3 regions of the Pseudomonas sp. 13B_2.1_Bac1 genome follow, and region 1 is predicted to be linked to each of the others. Evidence: predicted binding sites of a transcription regulator. Region 1 holds the regulator's gene; each other region holds the start of a gene.

Region 1 (6,082 bases):
CATGAAGCCTGCCCGCTGAACCTGGCGCCGACCTCCTCCACCACCGCAGCCCTGGTGATGGGCGATGCGCTCGCCGTGGCATTGTTGGAAGCACGTGGTTTTACCGCGGAAGACTTCGCATTTTCCCACCCAGGCGGCGCCCTGGGCCGGCGCCTGCTGCTCAAAGTGGAAAACGTCATGCATTCGGGCGATGAATTGCCCCACGTCCCGCGCGGCACTCTGCTGAAGGACGCGCTGATGGAAATGACCCGCAAGGGCCTGGGCATGACGGTCATCCTGGAAGCCGACGGACGCCTGGCCGGGGTCTTCACCGACGGCGACCTGCGCCGCACCCTGGACCGCACCATCGACATCCATACGGCGACCATCGATGCCGTGATGACGCCCCACGGCAAGACCGCGCGCCCGGACATGCTGGCCGCCGAAGCCCTGAAGATCATGGAAGACCACAAGATTGGCGCACTGGTGGTGGTCAATGCCGACGACCGCCCGATCGGCGCCCTGAACATGCACGACTTGCTGCGTGCAGGAGTGATGTAAATGACCAGCGACCTGTTGCAACGCGGCAAAAACATCAAGCTGGCGATTTTCGACGTCGACGGCGTGCTGACCGATGGCCGCCTGTACTTCCTCGAAGACGGCAGCGAATTCAAGACGTTCAACACCCTCGACGGCCAAGGCATCAAGATGCTGATGGCAGCGGGCGTGCAAACCGCGATTATCAGCGGCAGAAAGACCCCCGTTGTGGAACGCCGCGCACAAAACCTGGGGATTCCTCACCTGTATCAGGGCCGCGAGGATAAACTGGTGGTCCTGGACGAGCTTCTTGGCCAACTCAACCTAAGCTATGAGCAGGTCGCCTACCTGGGCGATGACCTGCCTGACCTGCCGGTCATTCGCCGAGTGGGCCTGGGCATGGCCGTCGCCAATGCGGCGGCCTTTGTCCGCGAGCACGCCCATGGCATCACCACCGCGCGTGGTGGCGAAGGTGCCGCCCGCGAGTTCTGCGAGCTGATCCTGCGTGCCCAGGGCAGCCTTGAAGCGGCCCACGCCGCCTACTTATAGAGCGTTTTATGCTGAGTAAAAAGATTCGCAACTTCCTGCTATTCGGGGTCATCGCCGCGCTGTTCCTGGCGGTGGGCTACTGGAATATCAGCCCGGAGCGCTTTCTCGACCAGCCTGCTGCGCAGGTCGACGAAGGGGCTATCGACTACTACGCCATCAATGCCAAGAGCGTGCAGTTCCTGCCCGATGGCAAGGTGCAGTACGAGATGACGTCGGACAAGGTCGAGCATTTGAAGGCCACCGAAGTGACCCTTCTGACCAACCCGGACATGAACATCTACCGTGGCACCGAGTTTCCGTGGCACGTCACCAGCAAGCGTGGCGAGGTCAACCCGGACGGCACCCAGGTAGAACTGATCGACTCGGTACGTGTTGCACGCACCGATGCGAAAAACCGCGACACCGTGATTACCAGCAGTCGCATGACCGTATTCCCGCAGAAGCAATATGCGCAGACCGAGCAAGACGTTAGAATCGACGGCGCTGGCGGTGTATCGACTGGCAAGGGAATGAAAGCGTATTTGAAAGAAAGCAGGATACACCTGCTATCGAACGTAAGAGGACAGTATGAGGCTCGTTAAAACTCTCCCTATTTTGCTCGGTCTGGGCGCAGCACTGGGAAGCGTGAGCGCCTGGGCTCTGCCGAACGATAGCCAGCAACCGATCCACATCTCGGCCGACGATGCGCAGCTGGATGACAAGCAAGGCGTCGCCACCTACACCGGCGGCGTGATCATCACCCAAGGCTCGATGAAGATCACCGGCAACACGGTGACCCTGACTCGCACCCAATCCGGCGACATCGACGTGGTGACGTCAGTGGGCAACCTGGCTTACTTCGAACAGAAGCAGTCCGCGACCGATACCGGCCCGATGAAAGGCTATGGCAAGACCATCCAGTATCACGCCCAGCAGAATCGCATCGTGCTGATCGACCAGGCCAAGGTGCTCAGCCCCGACGGCAACTCCACGGAAGGTGAAAAGATCACCTATGACACCGTGAAGCAGGTCGCCAACGCCGGCCGCGCCACGGGCAGCAAGCTCAGCGCACCGCGTCCACGCATCGACATGGTTATCCAGCCGAAGAAGAAAGACGGCGCTGCCCAGCCTGCGCCTAAACCCGATGCGAAGAAGGCGAACTAATGGCAACCCTGAAAGCCCAGCATCTGGCCAAGGCTTATAAAAGCCGCCAGGTCGTGCGCGACGTCAGCCTGTCGATCGACAGCGGCCAGATCGTCGGCTTGCTCGGCCCCAACGGCGCCGGCAAGACCACCTGCTTCTACATGATCGTCGGCCTGGTCCAGGCGGACCAGGGTCGCGTCCTGATCGACGACCTCGACGTCAGCCACCAGCCGATGCACGGCCGCGCCCGCGCGGGCATCGGCTATCTTCCGCAAGAAGCGTCGATCTTCCGCAAGCTGTCGGTCTCCGACAACATCATGGCGATCCTCGAGACCCGCAAGGAACTCGACCGTGACGGCCGTCGCAAGGAGCTGGAAAGCCTGCTGCAGGAATTCCATATCAACCACATCCGCGACAACCTCGGCATGAGCCTGTCCGGTGGTGAGCGTCGCCGCGTGGAAATTGCCCGGGCGCTGGCCACTGCACCCAAGTTCATCCTGCTGGACGAACCGTTTGCCGGTGTCGACCCGATCTCGGTGGGTGACATCAAGCAGATCATCCACCACCTCAAGGCCAAGGGCATTGGCGTGTTGATCACTGACCACAACGTCCGTGAGACCCTCGATATCTGCGAAACCGCGTATATCGTCAACGATGGCCAGCTGATCGCCGAAGGCGACTCCGCCACTATCCTGGCCAACGAACTGGTCAAGGAAGTGTACCTGGGTCACGAGTTCCGCCTGTAAGCCTGCCTGTTTGAAAAAGGCGGTGGCAGGCCGTTCGCCAAGGTGCGCGGGAGTCAATGAAAACCTCCGGATTTTTATTGTTACCGCGCTCTAGGCAAAGCCCCCGATATCAGGCATATAATTTGCTTATGTTTGGCGCTCACGCGCCCTGTCGTGGATGGCGCATTGCGCCGGCGAATAAGGTGTTAAGCCCCTGCCATGAAACCATCGCTAGTCCTGAGAATGGGCCAGCAGCTGACGATGACACCGCAGCTGCAACAGGCCATCCGCCTGCTCCAATTGTCGACCCTGGACCTGCAACAGGAAATCCAGGAGGCCCTGGAGTCCAATCCGATGCTCGAACGCCAGGAAGAAGGCGACGACTTCGATAATGCAGACCCGCTGGCCGACAACATCGAGCAAAAACCCAATTCCGACGTGCAGGAACCCTCCTATCAGGAAACCGCCCCAACGGTGGATAACCTCGAGGAAGGCGACTGGAACGAACGCATCCCCAACGAACTCCCCGTGGACACCGCCTGGGAAGACGTCTACCAGACCAGCGCCAGCAGCCTGCCCAGCAACGACGATGACGAATGGGACTTCACCACGCGCACCTCAGCCGGCGAGAGCCTGCAGAGCCATCTGCTGTGGCAACTGAACCTGGCGCCGATGTCGGACACCGATCGCCTGATCGCCGTGACCCTGATCGACTGCATCAATAACCAGGGTTATCTGGACGAAACGCTCGAAGAGATCCTCGAAGCCTTCGATCCGGAGCTGGATATCGAGCTGGACGAGATTGAAGCCGTCCTGCACCGCATCCAGCAGTTCGAGCCCGCCGGCATTGGCGCGCGCACCCTCAGTGAATGCCTGTTGCTGCAACTGCGCCAACTGCCAGCCAAGACCCCTTGGCTGGTCGAGGCCCAGCGCCTGGTGACCGACTATATCGACCTGCTCGGCAGCCGCGACTACAGCCAGCTGATGCGCCGCATGAAGCTCAAGGAAGACGACCTGCGCCAGGTCATCGAACTGGTGCAGAGCCTCAACCCGCGTCCGGGCTCGCAGATCGAGTCCAGCGAAGCCGAATACGTGGTGCCTGACGTGATCGTGCGCAAGGACAACGAGCGCTGGCTGGTGGAGCTGAACCAGGAATCCGTGCCACGCCTGCGGGTCAACCCGCAATATGCCGGTTTTGTGCGCCGCGCCGACACCAGCGCCGACAACACCTTTATGCGCAACCAATTGCAGGAAGCGCGCTGGTTCATCAAGAGCCTGCAAAGCCGCAACGAAACCCTGATGAAAGTCGCCACCCAGATCGTCGAGCATCAGCGCGGCTTCCTGGAATATGGCGACGAAGCAATGAAACCGCTGGTCCTGCACGATATCGCCGAGGCGGTGGGCATGCACGAATCGACGATCTCGCGGGTGACCACGCAAAAATTCATGCATACCCCACGCGGTATATATGAGCTGAAATACTTTTTCTCCAGCCATGTCAGCACCTCTGAAGGCGGCGAATGCTCGTCCACGGCGATTCGCGCGATCATCAAAAAACTGGTTGCCGCGGAAAATCAGAAAAAGCCGTTGAGTGACAGCAAGATCGCTGGTTTACTGGAGGCACAAGGCATTCAGGTCGCCCGTCGAACCGTCGCCAAGTACCGCGAATCCCTTGGGATCGCGCCTTCCAGCGAGCGAAAGCGTTTGATGTGACGGGCGGGCCAAAGCGTTCCAGTGGCAGGCACCCCGGCCTGCCGCTTTATGCACTGGCAACGAAGGAGAAGCTGTATGCAAGTCAACATCAGTGGACACCAGCTGGAAGTCACCAAGCCCCTGCGTGAGTACACCGAGAGCAAGTTGAACAAACTTGCGGGGCATTTTGACAAGATCACCAACGTGCAGGTCATCATGGAGGTCGATAAGCTCAAGCAGAAAATCGAGGCCACCCTGCACGTACCGAATGCCAAGCTCGTCGCCAATGCGGAACATGAGGACATGTACGCGGCGATCGACTCGCTCTACGACAAGCTGGACCGCCAACTCATAAAGCATAAGGAAAAGAATCTGCACCTGATGCAAGGTACAGGTCGTTAACTCTCCCCCCATGATCCGACTTGAAACCATCCTGACCCCCGGCCGTTCCCTCGTGAACGTGCCGGGCGGCAGCAAAAAGAAAGCCCTCGAAGAAATTGCCAAACTGATCCATGGCCAAGTGCCTGAATTGGATGAGCAAGTTGTCTATGAGTCGCTGATCGCCCGTGAAAAACTGGGTTCGACCGGTTTTGGTAACGGCATCGCCATTCCACACTGCCGCCTGCAAGGCTGTGAAACACCTGTCAGCGCCTTGCTGCACATGGAAAAACCTATCGATTTCGACGCCATCGACGGCGCCCCGGTCGACCTGCTGTTTGTACTGCTGGTCCCACAGGCTGCCACCGATGCGCACCTGGAGCTGCTTCGGCAGATCGCCAGCATGCTCGACCGCAAGGAAGTACGCGACAAACTGCGCAGCGCTGCCACCAGTGAGGCGCTCTATCAGGTTGTCCTGGATGAACAAAACGGGCAGTAATCATGCGTTTGATCATCGTCAGCGGCCGCTCCGGCTCGGGTAAAAGCACCGCCCTCAATGTTCTTGAGGACAACGGTTTCTATTGCATCGACAACCTGCCCGCCGGCCTGCTGCCGGAATTGGCGGAACGTGCGTTGATCCACACCGAACTGGCGCAACCCCTGGTCGCTGTTTCGATTGACGCCCGCAACCTGCCCAGCCACCTCGAGCGCTTCCCGCAATTGCTCGAGGAAGTGCGCGCCAAACACATTCATTGCGATGTGCTGTACCTGGACGCCGACGAAGAGACGCTGCTCAAGCGCTTCTCCGAAACCCGCAGACGCCACCCGCTCAGCAGCCCTCATCGCTCGCTGGCTGAAGCCATCGAAGATGAGACCACGTTGCTGGGGCCGATCATCGACCTCGCCGACCTCAAGATCAACACCACCAGCCTCAACCTGTACCAGCTGCGCGATGCCATCAAGCTGCGCCTGCTGAATCAGCCGGAGCCTGGCACCGCATTTCTCGTGGAGTCTTTTGGCTTCAAGCGGGGCATGCCGGTGGACGCCGACCTGGTGTTCGATGTGCGTTGCCTACCCAACCCCTATTGGAAACCGGAACT
Region 2 (6,082 bases), on a different contig from region 1:
GCTGAGGATTGGCAAGTCGCCAAGGACGAAGACGGTATCAAAGTGTCCCTGAGCGAAATTGCCGGCTCCAAGTACAAGGCCTATCGCGGTGTGACCGTGATCAAGGCTCCCGTGGCCAAAATCGTCGCCCTGCAGGAAGACGTGGCCGGTGCCTGTGCCTGGATCCACGAGTGCAAGTCCCAGAAGCTGGTCGACAAGAAAGGCGACGAGAGCTGGACCTACACCCAATTCAAGGCCCCGTTCCCCGTGACGGACCGGGATTCCTACCTGCACATCACCACGACCAAGGCGGCCGACGGCACGCTGACCCGTAAGCTTGAGGGCGTCCCGACTTACAAGCCTGAAGAAAAAGGCTACGTACGGGTTGCCCAGGTCGATGGCTTCTGGAAACTCGTGCCAAAAGGCGACAACCAGACCGAAGTCACTTACCAGGTGCACACCGAGCCAGGTGGCAGCGTGCCTTCGTGGTTGGCCAACAAGTTTGTGGTGGACGCGCCGTTCAACACCTTGAAAGCCTTGAAAGAACACGCTGAAAAATAAGCGCAGTTGATCCGGTGTCTCCTGACTTGAGTGGAACGTTTGGCGAACCCTCAAGGTCCAGATAGTGGTAAGCCCACACACGGGTTTTATCGAGGAGGCACCGATGCAAAAGTGGCAGATTACCTTCGTTGATGATCACGGCGTTCAATCCGTCGAGCAGTTCACCTGCGATCAGAAGCCCAGCCTCGAAGATGCGGCACACATGATTCGCAACAAACTGGTGCCCATCGCCGCTGAACTGGACCTCAATGACCTGGAGGGCCGCAAGCCTGAGCCTACGGTCAAGATCCTCAAAGACCAGAACAGTATCCAGATCCTCGACATCTCTCCCGCCGCCTGAATATTCCCTGTACACACTTAAAGCGCCTCTGGTGGAGGTGATAGCTTCGCGCTACTCTGCAAGTGAGATCAGCGAACGAATCGCTAAGGTCTGGTCTTGTCAGCTACATGCTTGTTTTCCAGCGGTGATGTTTTTGCCGTAGCTCCCACGCCAGTACGGCGTGGGCTTCGGGAAGCACGGAAAGTCTATCCATCAATTCGAGGAGCACTTTTCATGAGCACAGCCTATCAAGAAGACATCAGCACCAACGTTCTGCGCCGCATGAAAGAAGGCGGCTTCGACTTCTCGCGATTCCACCCCATTGAGTTCTACGCCATATTCCCGGATGAGGAACGGGCGCGCAGGGCTGCGGGTGAATTTCGTGGGGAATCCCTGAATGCCCAGGTCAGCGCGCGCGACGATGGCGCCTGGTACCTGGAACTGAGCAAAATCATGTTTGCAACCTACGACGGCATAGGAGACTTCGAGCAGGACTTCGAGGCGGTGGTCGAGCCTCTGGGCGGCATTATCGAAGGATGGGGCGTCAAGCAGGAGGTGCGTGGGTTACCCATGTAGCAGTATGAGAAACACAGCGTATCGGCTGACCTTCGGGTCGGCCGATTTTGTTTGTGGCCAGCCCTTATCGCTGCCCGGTTCGGCATCGTCGCCAACCTCACTATCACCCCACCTACACAGCATTTCTCCAGCCAAAAAAAAGCCACCCGAGCAGGGTGGCCTAAAGGGAAGAGCGTTGCGCTGAAGCGGTAGGACGCATCCTGTTCAGCAGATGGTTGCGATTATCCGCAAGCGCGACCGGGCAGTGAAATCAACTCTGACTATGCTGTTGATAGCCAAAGCGCGCATTGCGATGAAGCGTGCGCCTGTGCGCGGGGCATTCTGCGCACCAGGACGGTGCGAGCAGATCCCTCTGGTTATTCAACGCACTGATTTTTAAGTGTTTATGCCGCTGGCACGGGCCTTGCGAAGGTTCAAGCGTCCGGGTGACAAGGAGTTCGGCATGATCCGCACTTATTACGACGAAATGTACGACGGGGCAGGGCAGGTTCGCCCCCATTACCGCGAGTTCGCCCGCTGGTTGGCTGATACCCCTGTTGAACTGCTGGCCCAACGCCGGCGCGAAGCCGATTTGCTGTTTCACCGCGCCGGGATCACCTTCACCCTGTACGGCGACGAGCAGGGCACCGAGCGCCTGATTCCCTTCGACACCATCCCGCGCAGTATTCCCGCCAGCGAATGGCGGATGGTCGAGCGCGGCTGCATCCAGCGGGTCAAGGCGCTGAACATGTTTCTCGCCGACCTGTACCACGAGCAACGCATCATCAAGGCCGGCATCATCCCCGCCGAGCAGGTGCTGGCCAACGAGCAATATCAACTGGCGATGCAGGGGCTGAACCTGCACCGCGACCTGTATTCCCACATCTCCGGGGTCGACCTCGTACGCGACGGCGACGGCACTTACTACGTTCTGGAAGACAACTTGCGTACACCGAGCGGCGTCAGCTACATGCTCGAAGACCGCAAGATGATGATGCGCCTGTTCCCCGAACTGTTCGCCGCCCAGCGCATCGCGCCCATCGATCATTACCCCAACCTGCTGCTCGATACCCTGAAAAGCTCCAGCCCCCTGGATAACCCCAGTGTGGTGGTGCTGACCCCGGGCCGCTTCAACAGCGCGTTCTTTGAACACGCTTTCCTGGCCCGCGAAATGGGGGTGGAGCTGGTGGAGGGCGCCGACCTGTTCGTGCGTGATGACCGGGTGTTCATGCGCACCACCGACGGCCCCAAGGCCGTCGATGTGATCTATCGCCGCCTCGACGATGCGTTCCTCGACCCGCTGGCGTTCAACCCGGACTCCATGCTCGGCGTGCCCGGCCTGCTCGCCGCGTATCGCTTGGGCAATGTGGTGCTGGCCAACGCGATTGGCACCGGAGTGGCGGATGACAAGTCGGTGTATCCCTTCGTCCCCGAGATGATCCGATTTTACCTGGATGAGGAACCCATCCTGCAGAACGTGCCTACCTTCCAATGCCGTAAGCCCGACGAATTATCCCACGTGCTGGCCAACCTGCCGGACCTGGTCGTCAAGGAAACCCAAGGTTCCGGCGGCTACGGCATGTTGGTCGGCCCGGCTTCGACGGCGGCTGAAATCGAAGCCTTTCGCGCACGCATCAAGGCCAAGCCCCACGCCTATATCGCCCAGCCGACCCTGTGTTTGTCCACCTGCCCGACCTTCGTCGACAACGGCATCGCCCCGCGTCATATCGACCTGCGCCCATTCGTGCTGTCCGGCAAGGAAACCCGCGTGGTGCCTGGCGGGCTGACCCGCGTGGCGTTGCGCGAAGGGTCGCTGGTGGTCAACTCGTCCCAGGGCGGCGGCACCAAAGACACCTGGGTGGTCGAGGATTGAATTATGTTGAGTAGAACTGCCTCGGATTTGTACTGGATGTCGCGCTACCTGGAGCGTGCGGAAAACCTCGCGCGCATGCTCGATGTCAGCTATTCGCTGTCGTTGATGCCCCAGGATGGGCGCGGCGATGGCCTGCACGAATTGGCCATGCCGCTGTTGATCACCGGCACGCTGGAAGATTACCGCGAGCGTCATGGTGAACTGCACGCCGAACACCTGCTGCATTTCTTCGCCCTCGACGCGGCCAACCCGGCGAGCATCTACAGTTGCCTGGGCGCTGCGCGGGCCAGTGCCCATGCCGTGCGTGGGCGAATTACTGCGGACATGTGGGAAAACATCAACGCGACCTGGCTGGATATTCGCGATATCGCCCAGCAGGGCTTGAGCCGCTACGGCATGAGCCGGTTCTGCGAATGGGTCAAGGAGCGCTCCCACCTGTTTCGCGGGGCGACCTACGGCACCATCATGCGTAACGATGCCTTCCGGTTTATTCGCCTGGGGACGTTTATCGAACGTGCCGACAACACCCTGCGCCTGCTCGATGCACGCTATGAAATGGCCGGCGACCGCGCCGAAGCGGTCACCGACGGCACGGCACACGCCTACTATCAGTGGAGTGCCTTGCTGCGCGCGTTGTCGTCGTTCGAGGCCTACACCGAGATTTACCGCGACGCCCCCGGCGCGCGGCAAGTCGCGGAACTGTTGCTGTTGCGCGCCGATGTCCCGCGTTCGCTGCGCGCCTGCAGCGAAGAGATCGACCAGATCCTCGCCAGCCTGCCCGGTCTCAACGGCCGCCCGGCCCAGCGCCTGGCCGCCGAGATGGACGCGCGCCTGCGCTTTACCGCTATCGATGAGATTCTCGAGGAAGGCCTGCACGCCTGGCTGACCGACTTTATTCCCCTGGTCCGCCAACTCGGCGACGCCATCTACAGTTCCTACCTGGAGGCCGCATGAGACTCTCCATCAGCCACGAAACCACCTACCGCTATGAAGACCAGGTGCGCAACAGCATCCAGTACCTGCGCCTCACGCCCCACGACAGCGAGCGCCAGCATGTGCTCAGCTGGCAGTTGGACCTGCCACGCCCGGTGCGTGCGCAGGTGGACCCGTTCGGCAACATCCTGCATGTGCTGACCCTGGACGAACCCCACGACGCCATCATCATCGGCGCCCGTGGCCAGGTGGATATCGACGAACTGCGCGAGGCCGAACATGAGAGCCAGTCGGCTTTCCCATTCCTGCGTTGCACGCGCCTGACCGAGCCCGACGAGGCCTTGCGCGGTTTTGCCCAACAGCATTGCCATCAGCGCCGCGATCGCACGGCGCTGATCGACCTGATGCACGCCCTGCACCAGTCGATGGTCTACACGCCGGGCTCCACCGAAGTCGACACCTGCGCCGCCCAGGCCTTTGCAGGGCATGCGGGTGTGTGTCAGGACCACACCCACGCATTCCTGGCCTGCGCGCGCAGCCTGGGAATTCCTGCGCGTTATGTGTCGGGATATTTGTACACCGAAGACACCGCGCACCTGGCCAGCCACGCCTGGGCCGAAGCCTGGCTGGATGACGCCTGGTACAGCTTTGATGTGACCAACCAACTGGCCCGGCCGGAGCGGCACTTGAAACTCGCGGTGGGCCTGGACTACCTCGACGCCTGCCCGGTGCGCGGCATGCGCCGTGGCGGCGGGCATGAGCAGATGCATGCCAAGGTGTTCGTTGCGCCGACGCCGGTGATTTCCGTCCAGCAGCAGTAAGCGACTGCACGAAGCTCTGCTGCTGAGGTTTGTGGTGAGCGGGCTTGTTGTGGTGAGCGGGCTTGCCCCGCGTTGGGCTGCGCAGCAGCCCTAAAACCCTGCACTGAGGAGTGCCTGACATCGTGCATTCTGCTTTATCAGGGCTGCTGCGCAGCCCAACGCGGGGCAAGCCCGCTCGCCACAACAAGCTAGGTTGACACAACAATTTCAGTTACCACAGCCAACTCAGTTGCCCGAACAAACCCTGCTACCAATCACCCAGCATTCACGGCTGCTGCTTACGCCCCGCCATATGCTTCAAATAACCCACCAATAAATCCAACTCGCTGTCGGGCAACACGCTGGCGGCGAATGCTGGCATCTTTGCCTGTGGCCAATGCCGCAGGCTCTGCGGGTCGCGGATATAACGCTTGAGGAAGTCGGCGCCGAAATACTCGGTGGGGTTGTAGGGAATATTCAGGTCCGGCCCCACCTGCGCATCGCCGGCGCCATTGAGGCGATGGCAGGCCAGGCAGTTTTTCTGGAACAACGCGAAGCCCTGATTGACCGGGTCATTCGCGGCCAGCGCCGGGTCGGGCAACAGCGCGGGGAAGCGTTCGGCCACTGTCTTCAACTGCTTGATCGTGGAGATTTGGAACGGCCACTGCTCAGGGCTGATATGCCCGGCTTGCGGATCGGTCCACACCAGGTAGAACGGCCCTGCACTCGGCTTGCCGTTGGCCAGCGCGGGCCAGGGGTGAGCCGGGTCCTCCACGGCCAGCCAGGCGCGGGCGCCGCGGGTTTGCAGCAACGGCGCCGCCGCCAGTTCGGCGGCAAATCCATCCAGGGCGACGGCTTGCAGATGAGCTTCGGGCGTGAGACCCGGTAGGAGCACGGCCAGCGGTACCGCGCGATAAGTCATATTGCGCTTGTAGGAAACGTCATCGACGATCTGCACGGTCTGCGCGTCCGGATGCTTGAGCAGGTCGGCGGTCTGCCAGGTCTTGCGCGTGTGGTCGAGTTCGATGCTCAACGAGGCTGCCGTGGCAGGAACGGCTATGA
Region 3 (6,082 bases), on a different contig from region 1:
CCCACGCAACGCGCACGCCGTCGTGGAAGCCTTCGATGCGGAACGGCTCACCGTTTTCAAGGTGGCGTTCGCCGTCACGCGGGATCATTTCGTCCAGGGCCAGGGTGCCGCCCTCGCGGTCGACATCCACCAGGTAACTCTGGAAGCGTTGGCTGCGTTCGTGGAAGGTGATGATCAGCGGGTCATGGCTTTCTTGCAGCATCCGCAAGGTGCCGGCGATTTCCAGAGGCGTGGTGAGGACCTTGGGTGGCTGCGGGGCATCTTCCGCATTAAGGGCGTTGAACACGGTTCTTCCATCTCCAGACAAAATACGACTACACGCAAGAGCAGGCATTTTGCCAGTATGTGGCGCGACTTGGATAGGCCGCGCGGTAAACGGGCATCAGGCTTGGCTGCGGGTGCTTGGCTTGACCAGGCGCGAGGTGGATCCCTGGGCGTTGTAAAGCGCCGGAGGCTCACCGCCGTGAAGTATACGCAACTGGTTGGCGGTCGTAGCTTGCTGAAGCTGGATCGACTGACCGTTGAGCAGGTTGGCTTCCTGGCACTGGGCGAGCAATTGATTGAGTTCTTTGCTCTGGGCCAGCAATTGATCGCCGACCGAGGAGTGGCTGGCCAATTGTGCCAGGCCATCATGGTCTGCCGGCAGGCCAAGGCTGATGAGGATTTCGCTGCGTTTTTTGCCGTGCTGTTCCAGCAGGACAATCAGCGATTGTTTGCGCGCCAGAATTTCTTCCAGCAAGGGCATGTCCCGGCCGAAGAGTGCCAGGGATTCTTCTTTCAGCAGCTCGAGCAAGTGTTGCGTCGGCGCTAGATCATCAATGATCAGTTGAAGCAAATGTTCGTCGTGATGCATGGCTGGCCTTGGGGTTTAAGCGTCCAAAAGCCCGGCGCAGGCCTTTGCCTAGCGCTCGGCTTCGAAATTAAGCAGCTTGCTGGCTACACGGTTGCTGTCGACTTTATAGCTGCCATCGGCGATTGCCTGTTTCAATTCGGCCACGCGGGCTTTATTGACTACCGGTTGATCGCGCAGCGAGTCAGTGACCTTCTGCAACTGTTGAGCCTCATTGCTCAGGTGTACGGATTCCCCGCTCTGGCTGGCGCTCGCCTGTTCTGCCTTCGCGGGCAGTGGCTGGGCCTTGGCTTCTACGCTGTCCTTGGTACCGCTGGTACGCGTAGGGCCTGACGTTGCCGGGGTGTTATTCAAACGACTGAAATCGATGACCATGATAAAAAACCTCTGGGTATTTGGACGCTTGCCATGTTTTCGGCCATACCCGGACAAACTTTAGGCGCAATTGACAATAAACTGCACAGGCCGGCACCCAACCCACAGTGTAGGAAAAGCCGGCGTCCGATACCAGCGGTCTATAGAGCCACCTCCACTTGACCGGGTGCCGTCACCCGCGCCTTGATCACCCGGTTCGAGTTGAGGTTCTTCACCCGGATCTGCTCGCTCATGCCGCCATTGGACAGCGCCTCGCCTGGCATCTTTACCTGCAGCGCGCCGCTGCTGGCGGAAATCACCACCTGGTCGCCCTTGCGGATCACCTCCGCCTGCTCCAGGTGCACCAGGGTAATGACCTGGTCGGTGACCACTGGTCGGGTCAATTTTTGTCCGACGGCCTGGTCGAGGGAGGTCAGGTAGCCCTGATTGATCATGCTGATGTCGCGTTCGCGTAGGACAACGTCCTCGAAACCGATGATGCCAGTGCGTTTCAGCGGGCGGGCCACCACCACCACATCCCGGAACAATTTGACCTGCGCCGGCACGAACACGGTCCAGGGCGAGGCGCCTTCGCAGCGAACTTTCACCGTCACGCGGCCGATGGGCTGGGCGGGACTTTCCAGGGTGGCTGTCAATTCCTTGTCGCACATTGGCATGCGCAGGCGCGGATCGAGCTGGCTGACCTGGATTTCATAACGCCCGGGCGTCTGGGTGGTCGCCAGATAATCTTCTACAGTGAACTCAAGAAAGCCCTGAGTGACGCCGATAAGTAGATCAGGCAATGTGACGTTATCGGCGCGGGCCGTGGTTCCCAGGCTCAAGGCGAGCAATGCCATCGAGACGCAGAGCAATCTGCAGTACCGTGGGGAGCCGGGGCGTCGGGAAACTGTCGTTTTAATATCCATGATCTGTAAATTGCAAAGCTCGTGCCGTTTAGTGTTGGGTGCGCGTCTGCCCTTTAGGGAACAGGCCAAAGGTTTTAGCGTAGGAGTAAAGGCATGGCAGGAGTAATGGATTCAGTAAACCAGCGGACACAGCTGGTAGGGCAGAATCGCCTGGAGTTGTTGCTTTTTCGCCTGGATGGCAAACAGTTGTATGGCATCAACGTGTTCAAGGTGCGGGAAGTGTTGCAGTGCCCCAAGCTGACGATCATGCCCAAGTCCAGTCCCGTGGTGTGCGGCGTCGCCAACATCCGCGGCGCGACCATCCCGATTCTCGACCTGGCGCTGGCCACCGGTTCGCCGGCCCTGCAGGACCGCGAGAATCCGTTCGTGATCATTACCGAGTACAACACCAAGACCCAGGGTTTCCTGGTGCGCTCGGTGGAGCGCATCGTCAACATGAACTGGGAAGAGATCCATCCGCCGCCCAAGGGCACCGGCCGCGATCACTACCTCACGGCGGTGACGCGGGTCGATAACCAGTTGGTGGAAATCATCGACGTGGAGAAGATCCTCGCCGAAGTGGCGCCGACCTCGGAATCGATTTCCGTGGGCGTGGTGGACGCCGAGACGGCACACAAGGCGATTTCCTTGCGTGTGCTGACGGTGGACGACTCCTCGGTGGCGCGCAAGCAGGTGACCCGTTGCCTGCAGACCGTCGGTGTGGAAGTGGTGGCGCTCAATGATGGTCGCCAGGCGCTGGATTACCTGCGCAAGCTGGTGGACGAAGGCAAGAAGCCGGAAGAAGAATTCTTGATGATGATCTCTGACATCGAGATGCCGGAAATGGACGGCTACACCCTCACGGCCGAGATACGCAATGACCCACGCATGCAAAAATTGCATATCATCCTGCATACTTCCTTGTCGGGTGTATTCAATCAGGCGATGGTCAAGAAAGTCGGTGCCGATGACTTCCTGGCCAAATTCCGCCCTGATGACCTGGCAGCCCGGGTAGTCGACCGGATCAAGGCAGCAGATCACGGCTAGGGGATGTCCCCTGGCGGTCACACGATTTAAGAGGCGGTATCATTGTCTACGGGTAATTTGGATTTCGAACAGTTCCGGGTCTTCCTGGAAAAAGCCTGTGGCATATTGCTCGGTGAGAACAAGCAGTACCTGGTATCCAGCCGTCTCAACAAACTGATGGAACAGCAGGGCATCAAGTCGCTGGGCGAGTTGGTCCAGCGCATCCAGGGCCAGCCGCGCAGCGGGCTCAAGGAAATGGTGGTCGATGCCATGACCACCAACGAAACCTTGTGGTTTCGCGACACCTATCCGTTTGAAGTGCTCAAGAGCAAGGTGCTGCCGGAAGCCATCAAGGCCAGCCCGGGCCAGCGCCTGCGCATCTGGTCGGCGGCCTGCTCATCGGGGCAGGAACCGTACTCGATCTCGATGTCCATCGATGAGTTCGAGCGGACCAACATGGGCCAACTCAAGGCCGGTGCGCAAATTGTCGCCACTGACCTGTCCGGCACCATGCTCACCAACTGCAAGACCGGCGAGTACGACAGCCTGGCCCTTGGCCGTGGCTTGTCACAGGAGCGCCTGCAGCGTTACTTCGACCCGAAAGGGGCCGGGCGTTGGGCGGTCAAGGCGCCGATCAAGAGCCGCGTGGAGTTTCGCTCGTTCAACCTGCTCGACAGCTACGCCAGCCTGGGCAAGTTCGACATGGTGTTCTGCCGCAACGTGCTGATCTACTTCTCGGCCGAAGTGAAGAAAGACATCCTGTTGCGCATCCACGGCACGCTCAAGCGTGGTGGTTATCTGTTCCTCGGCGCATCCGAAGCGCTGAACGGCCTGCCTGATCATTATCAGATGGTGCAGTGCAGTCCTGGGATCATCTACCAGGCCAAGTAGGATCAATGTGGGAGCCTGGCTTGTGTGGGAGCTGGCTTGCCTGCGAAGCAGCACCTCGTAGTGACTGAAAAACCGAGGAGCCTGCATTGCGGGCAAGCCCTGCTCCCACACAAGCCCGCACCCACCATTGTTATGCGGCAAATCTCCTGAAAGCGGCAACCTCGATTGCCGCTTTACTGGCGCCACGCGGAAACCGCTTGCCGCTTTTCTGGCATTGCCGTCGGCAACCACCCTCCGAAACCCTTGATATACGGGCCTTGCCCGGATTGGCATGAGCCTTGCTATAACCCTGTTAACGAACAGCAGGTCAGCCTAAAGGTTTCCGCCATGAGCATCAGCTTCGATAAAGCGCTCGGTATCCACGAACAAGCCCTGGGCTTCCGCGCCCAGCGTGCCGAAGTCCTGGCCAACAACATTGCCAACGCCGACACCCCGAACTACAAGGCTCGGGACCTGGACTTCTCCGCCGTGCTCGCCGCACAGCAGGACAAGACCAAGAACGGCACCTTCGCCTTGAACATGACCAACAGCCGTCATATCGAAGCGCAAGGCCTGGGCAATGGTGACGAGTCGCTGCTGTATCGCACGCCGATGCAGCCATCGATCGACCAGAACACCGTCGACGCCCAGCTGGAGCAATCGGCCTACGCCGAGAACTCGGTGAACTTCCAGGCCAGCTTCACCCTGCTCAACAGTAAATTCAAAGGGCTGATGTCAGCCCTGCGTGGAGAGTAAGCCATGTCCCTGTCCAGTGTTTTCAATATTGCCGGCAGTGGCATGAGCGCGCAGACCACGCGTTTGAACACCGTCGCCAGTAACATCGCCAACGCCGAGACCGTGTCGTCGAGCATTGACCAGACCTACCGCGCCCGTCACCCGGTGTTCGCCACCATGTTCCAGGGCGGCCAGAGCGGCGGCAGCGATTCGCTGTTCCAGGACCAGGGCGCTGCAGGCTCCGGCGTGCAGGTGCTCGGTGTAGTGGAAGACCAGAGCAATCTGGAGGCCCGCTACGAGCCGAATCACCCGGCGGCGAACGAAAAAGGCTACGTCTACTACCCGAACGTCAATGTGGTCGAGGAAATGGCAGACATGATCTCCGCCAGCCGCTCGTTCCAGACCAACGCGGAAATGATGAACACCGCCAAAACCATGATGCAGAAGGTCCTGACCCTGGGTCAGTGATAAGGGGCGCCACTAATGGCCATCGTTGATACGACAAACAACACGGCAGTCCAGGACCTTTTCAACTCCAAGGTCAAGACCGCCACAGATAACAGCAGCGTCGGTGACGCCTCCAAGGCAGCGACGGGCAACCAATCGCTGGGCAAGGATGCATTCCTGCAACTGCTGGTGACCCAGCTGAAAAACCAGAACCCGCTGTCGCCCCAGGACAACGGCGCGTTCGTGGCCCAGTTGGCGCAGTTCAGCAGCCTGGAAGGCATCAACACCCTGAACGACTCGGTGAATGCGATCTCGAGCAACTTCAGCTCCTCGCAAGCGCTGCAGGCATCGTCGCTGGTCGGGCGCTCGATCATCACCCAGACCGACAAGGCCCTGGTGGATACAAGCAAGAGCATGACCGGTTCGGTCGCGGTGACCTCTGCGGTGGGTAACGTCTCCATCAAGATCACTGACAAAGATGGCAACGTGGTGCGCACCATCGACATGGGCGCCCAGAGCGCGGGTAACTCCGACTTCATCTGGGACGGCAAGAACGACAAAGGTGAAGTGGCCCCCGCAGGTACCTACACCTTCGCGGCCACCACTAAAAATGACAAGGGCGACTCGGTAGCCCTGGCGACCTCGCTGCCCGCGACGGTGACCAGCGTGACGTTGAGCAAGACCGGCGGCGAAATGCTGTTGAACCTTGCAGGTGGCATGGGCAGCGTCAAGCTGTCGCAAATTCAGACTATCGGTACATAGAGCCGGCTAAATACGGCAGAGGGAGAGAAACATGTCTTTTAATATCGGCCTTAGCGGCCTCTATGCGGCCAACAAACAACTGGACGTGACCGGCAACAACATCGCCAACGTCGCGACCACTGGCTTCAAGTCG

What was found. The regulator sigma-54, encoded in region 1, starts transcription at its own class of promoters, with help from an activator protein. The targets are predictions, from matches to a motif close to ANTGGCATNNANNTTGCTNT.
Region 2: the regulator sigma-54 is predicted to act here: its motif matches at 1,826-1,845, upstream of NTD80_RS10205 (circularly permuted type 2 ATP-grasp protein).
Region 3: the regulator sigma-54 is predicted to act here: its motif matches at 4,292-4,311, upstream of flgB (flagellar basal body rod protein FlgB).

Annotation. Positions count from the first base shown of each region.
Region 1 is NZ_JANLOH010000100.1:8,869-14,950, forward strand. It holds gene NTD80_RS24470 (KpsF/GutQ family sugar-phosphate isomerase) at 1-540, shown strand, start outside; gene NTD80_RS24475 (KdsC family phosphatase) at 541-1,065, shown strand; gene lptC (LPS export ABC transporter periplasmic protein LptC) at 1,074-1,646, shown strand; gene lptA (lipopolysaccharide transport periplasmic protein LptA) at 1,633-2,208, shown strand; gene lptB (LPS export ABC transporter ATP-binding protein) at 2,208-2,933, shown strand; gene NTD80_RS24495 (RNA polymerase factor sigma-54) at 3,132-4,625, shown strand; gene hpf (ribosome hibernation-promoting factor, HPF/YfiA family) at 4,701-5,006, shown strand; gene ptsN (PTS IIA-like nitrogen regulatory protein PtsN) at 5,017-5,481, shown strand; gene rapZ (RNase adapter RapZ) at 5,484-6,082, shown strand, end outside.
Region 2 is NZ_JANLOH010000043.1:87,546-93,627, forward strand. It holds gene NTD80_RS10190 (START domain-containing protein) at 1-540, shown strand, start outside; gene NTD80_RS10195 (hypothetical protein) at 644-880, shown strand; gene NTD80_RS10200 (ribonuclease E inhibitor RraB) at 1,094-1,435, shown strand; gene NTD80_RS10205 (circularly permuted type 2 ATP-grasp protein) at 1,878-3,287, shown strand; gene NTD80_RS10210 (alpha-E domain-containing protein) at 3,291-4,241, shown strand; gene NTD80_RS10215 (transglutaminase N-terminal domain-containing protein) at 4,238-5,041, shown strand; gene NTD80_RS10220 (c-type cytochrome) at 5,307-6,082, opposite strand, start outside.
Region 3 is NZ_JANLOH010000043.1:19,283-25,364, forward strand. It holds gene NTD80_RS09845 (flagellar brake protein) at 1-286, opposite strand, end outside; gene NTD80_RS09850 (flagella synthesis protein FlgN) at 383-853, opposite strand; gene flgM (flagellar biosynthesis anti-sigma factor FlgM) at 902-1,225, opposite strand; gene flgA (flagellar basal body P-ring formation chaperone FlgA) at 1,366-2,130, opposite strand; gene NTD80_RS09865 (chemotaxis protein CheV) at 2,224-3,156, shown strand; gene cheR (protein-glutamate O-methyltransferase CheR) at 3,199-4,026, shown strand; gene flgB (flagellar basal body rod protein FlgB) at 4,354-4,761, shown strand; gene flgC (flagellar basal body rod protein FlgC) at 4,765-5,208, shown strand; gene flgD (flagellar hook assembly protein FlgD) at 5,224-5,949, shown strand; gene flgE (flagellar hook protein FlgE) at 5,981-6,082, shown strand, end outside.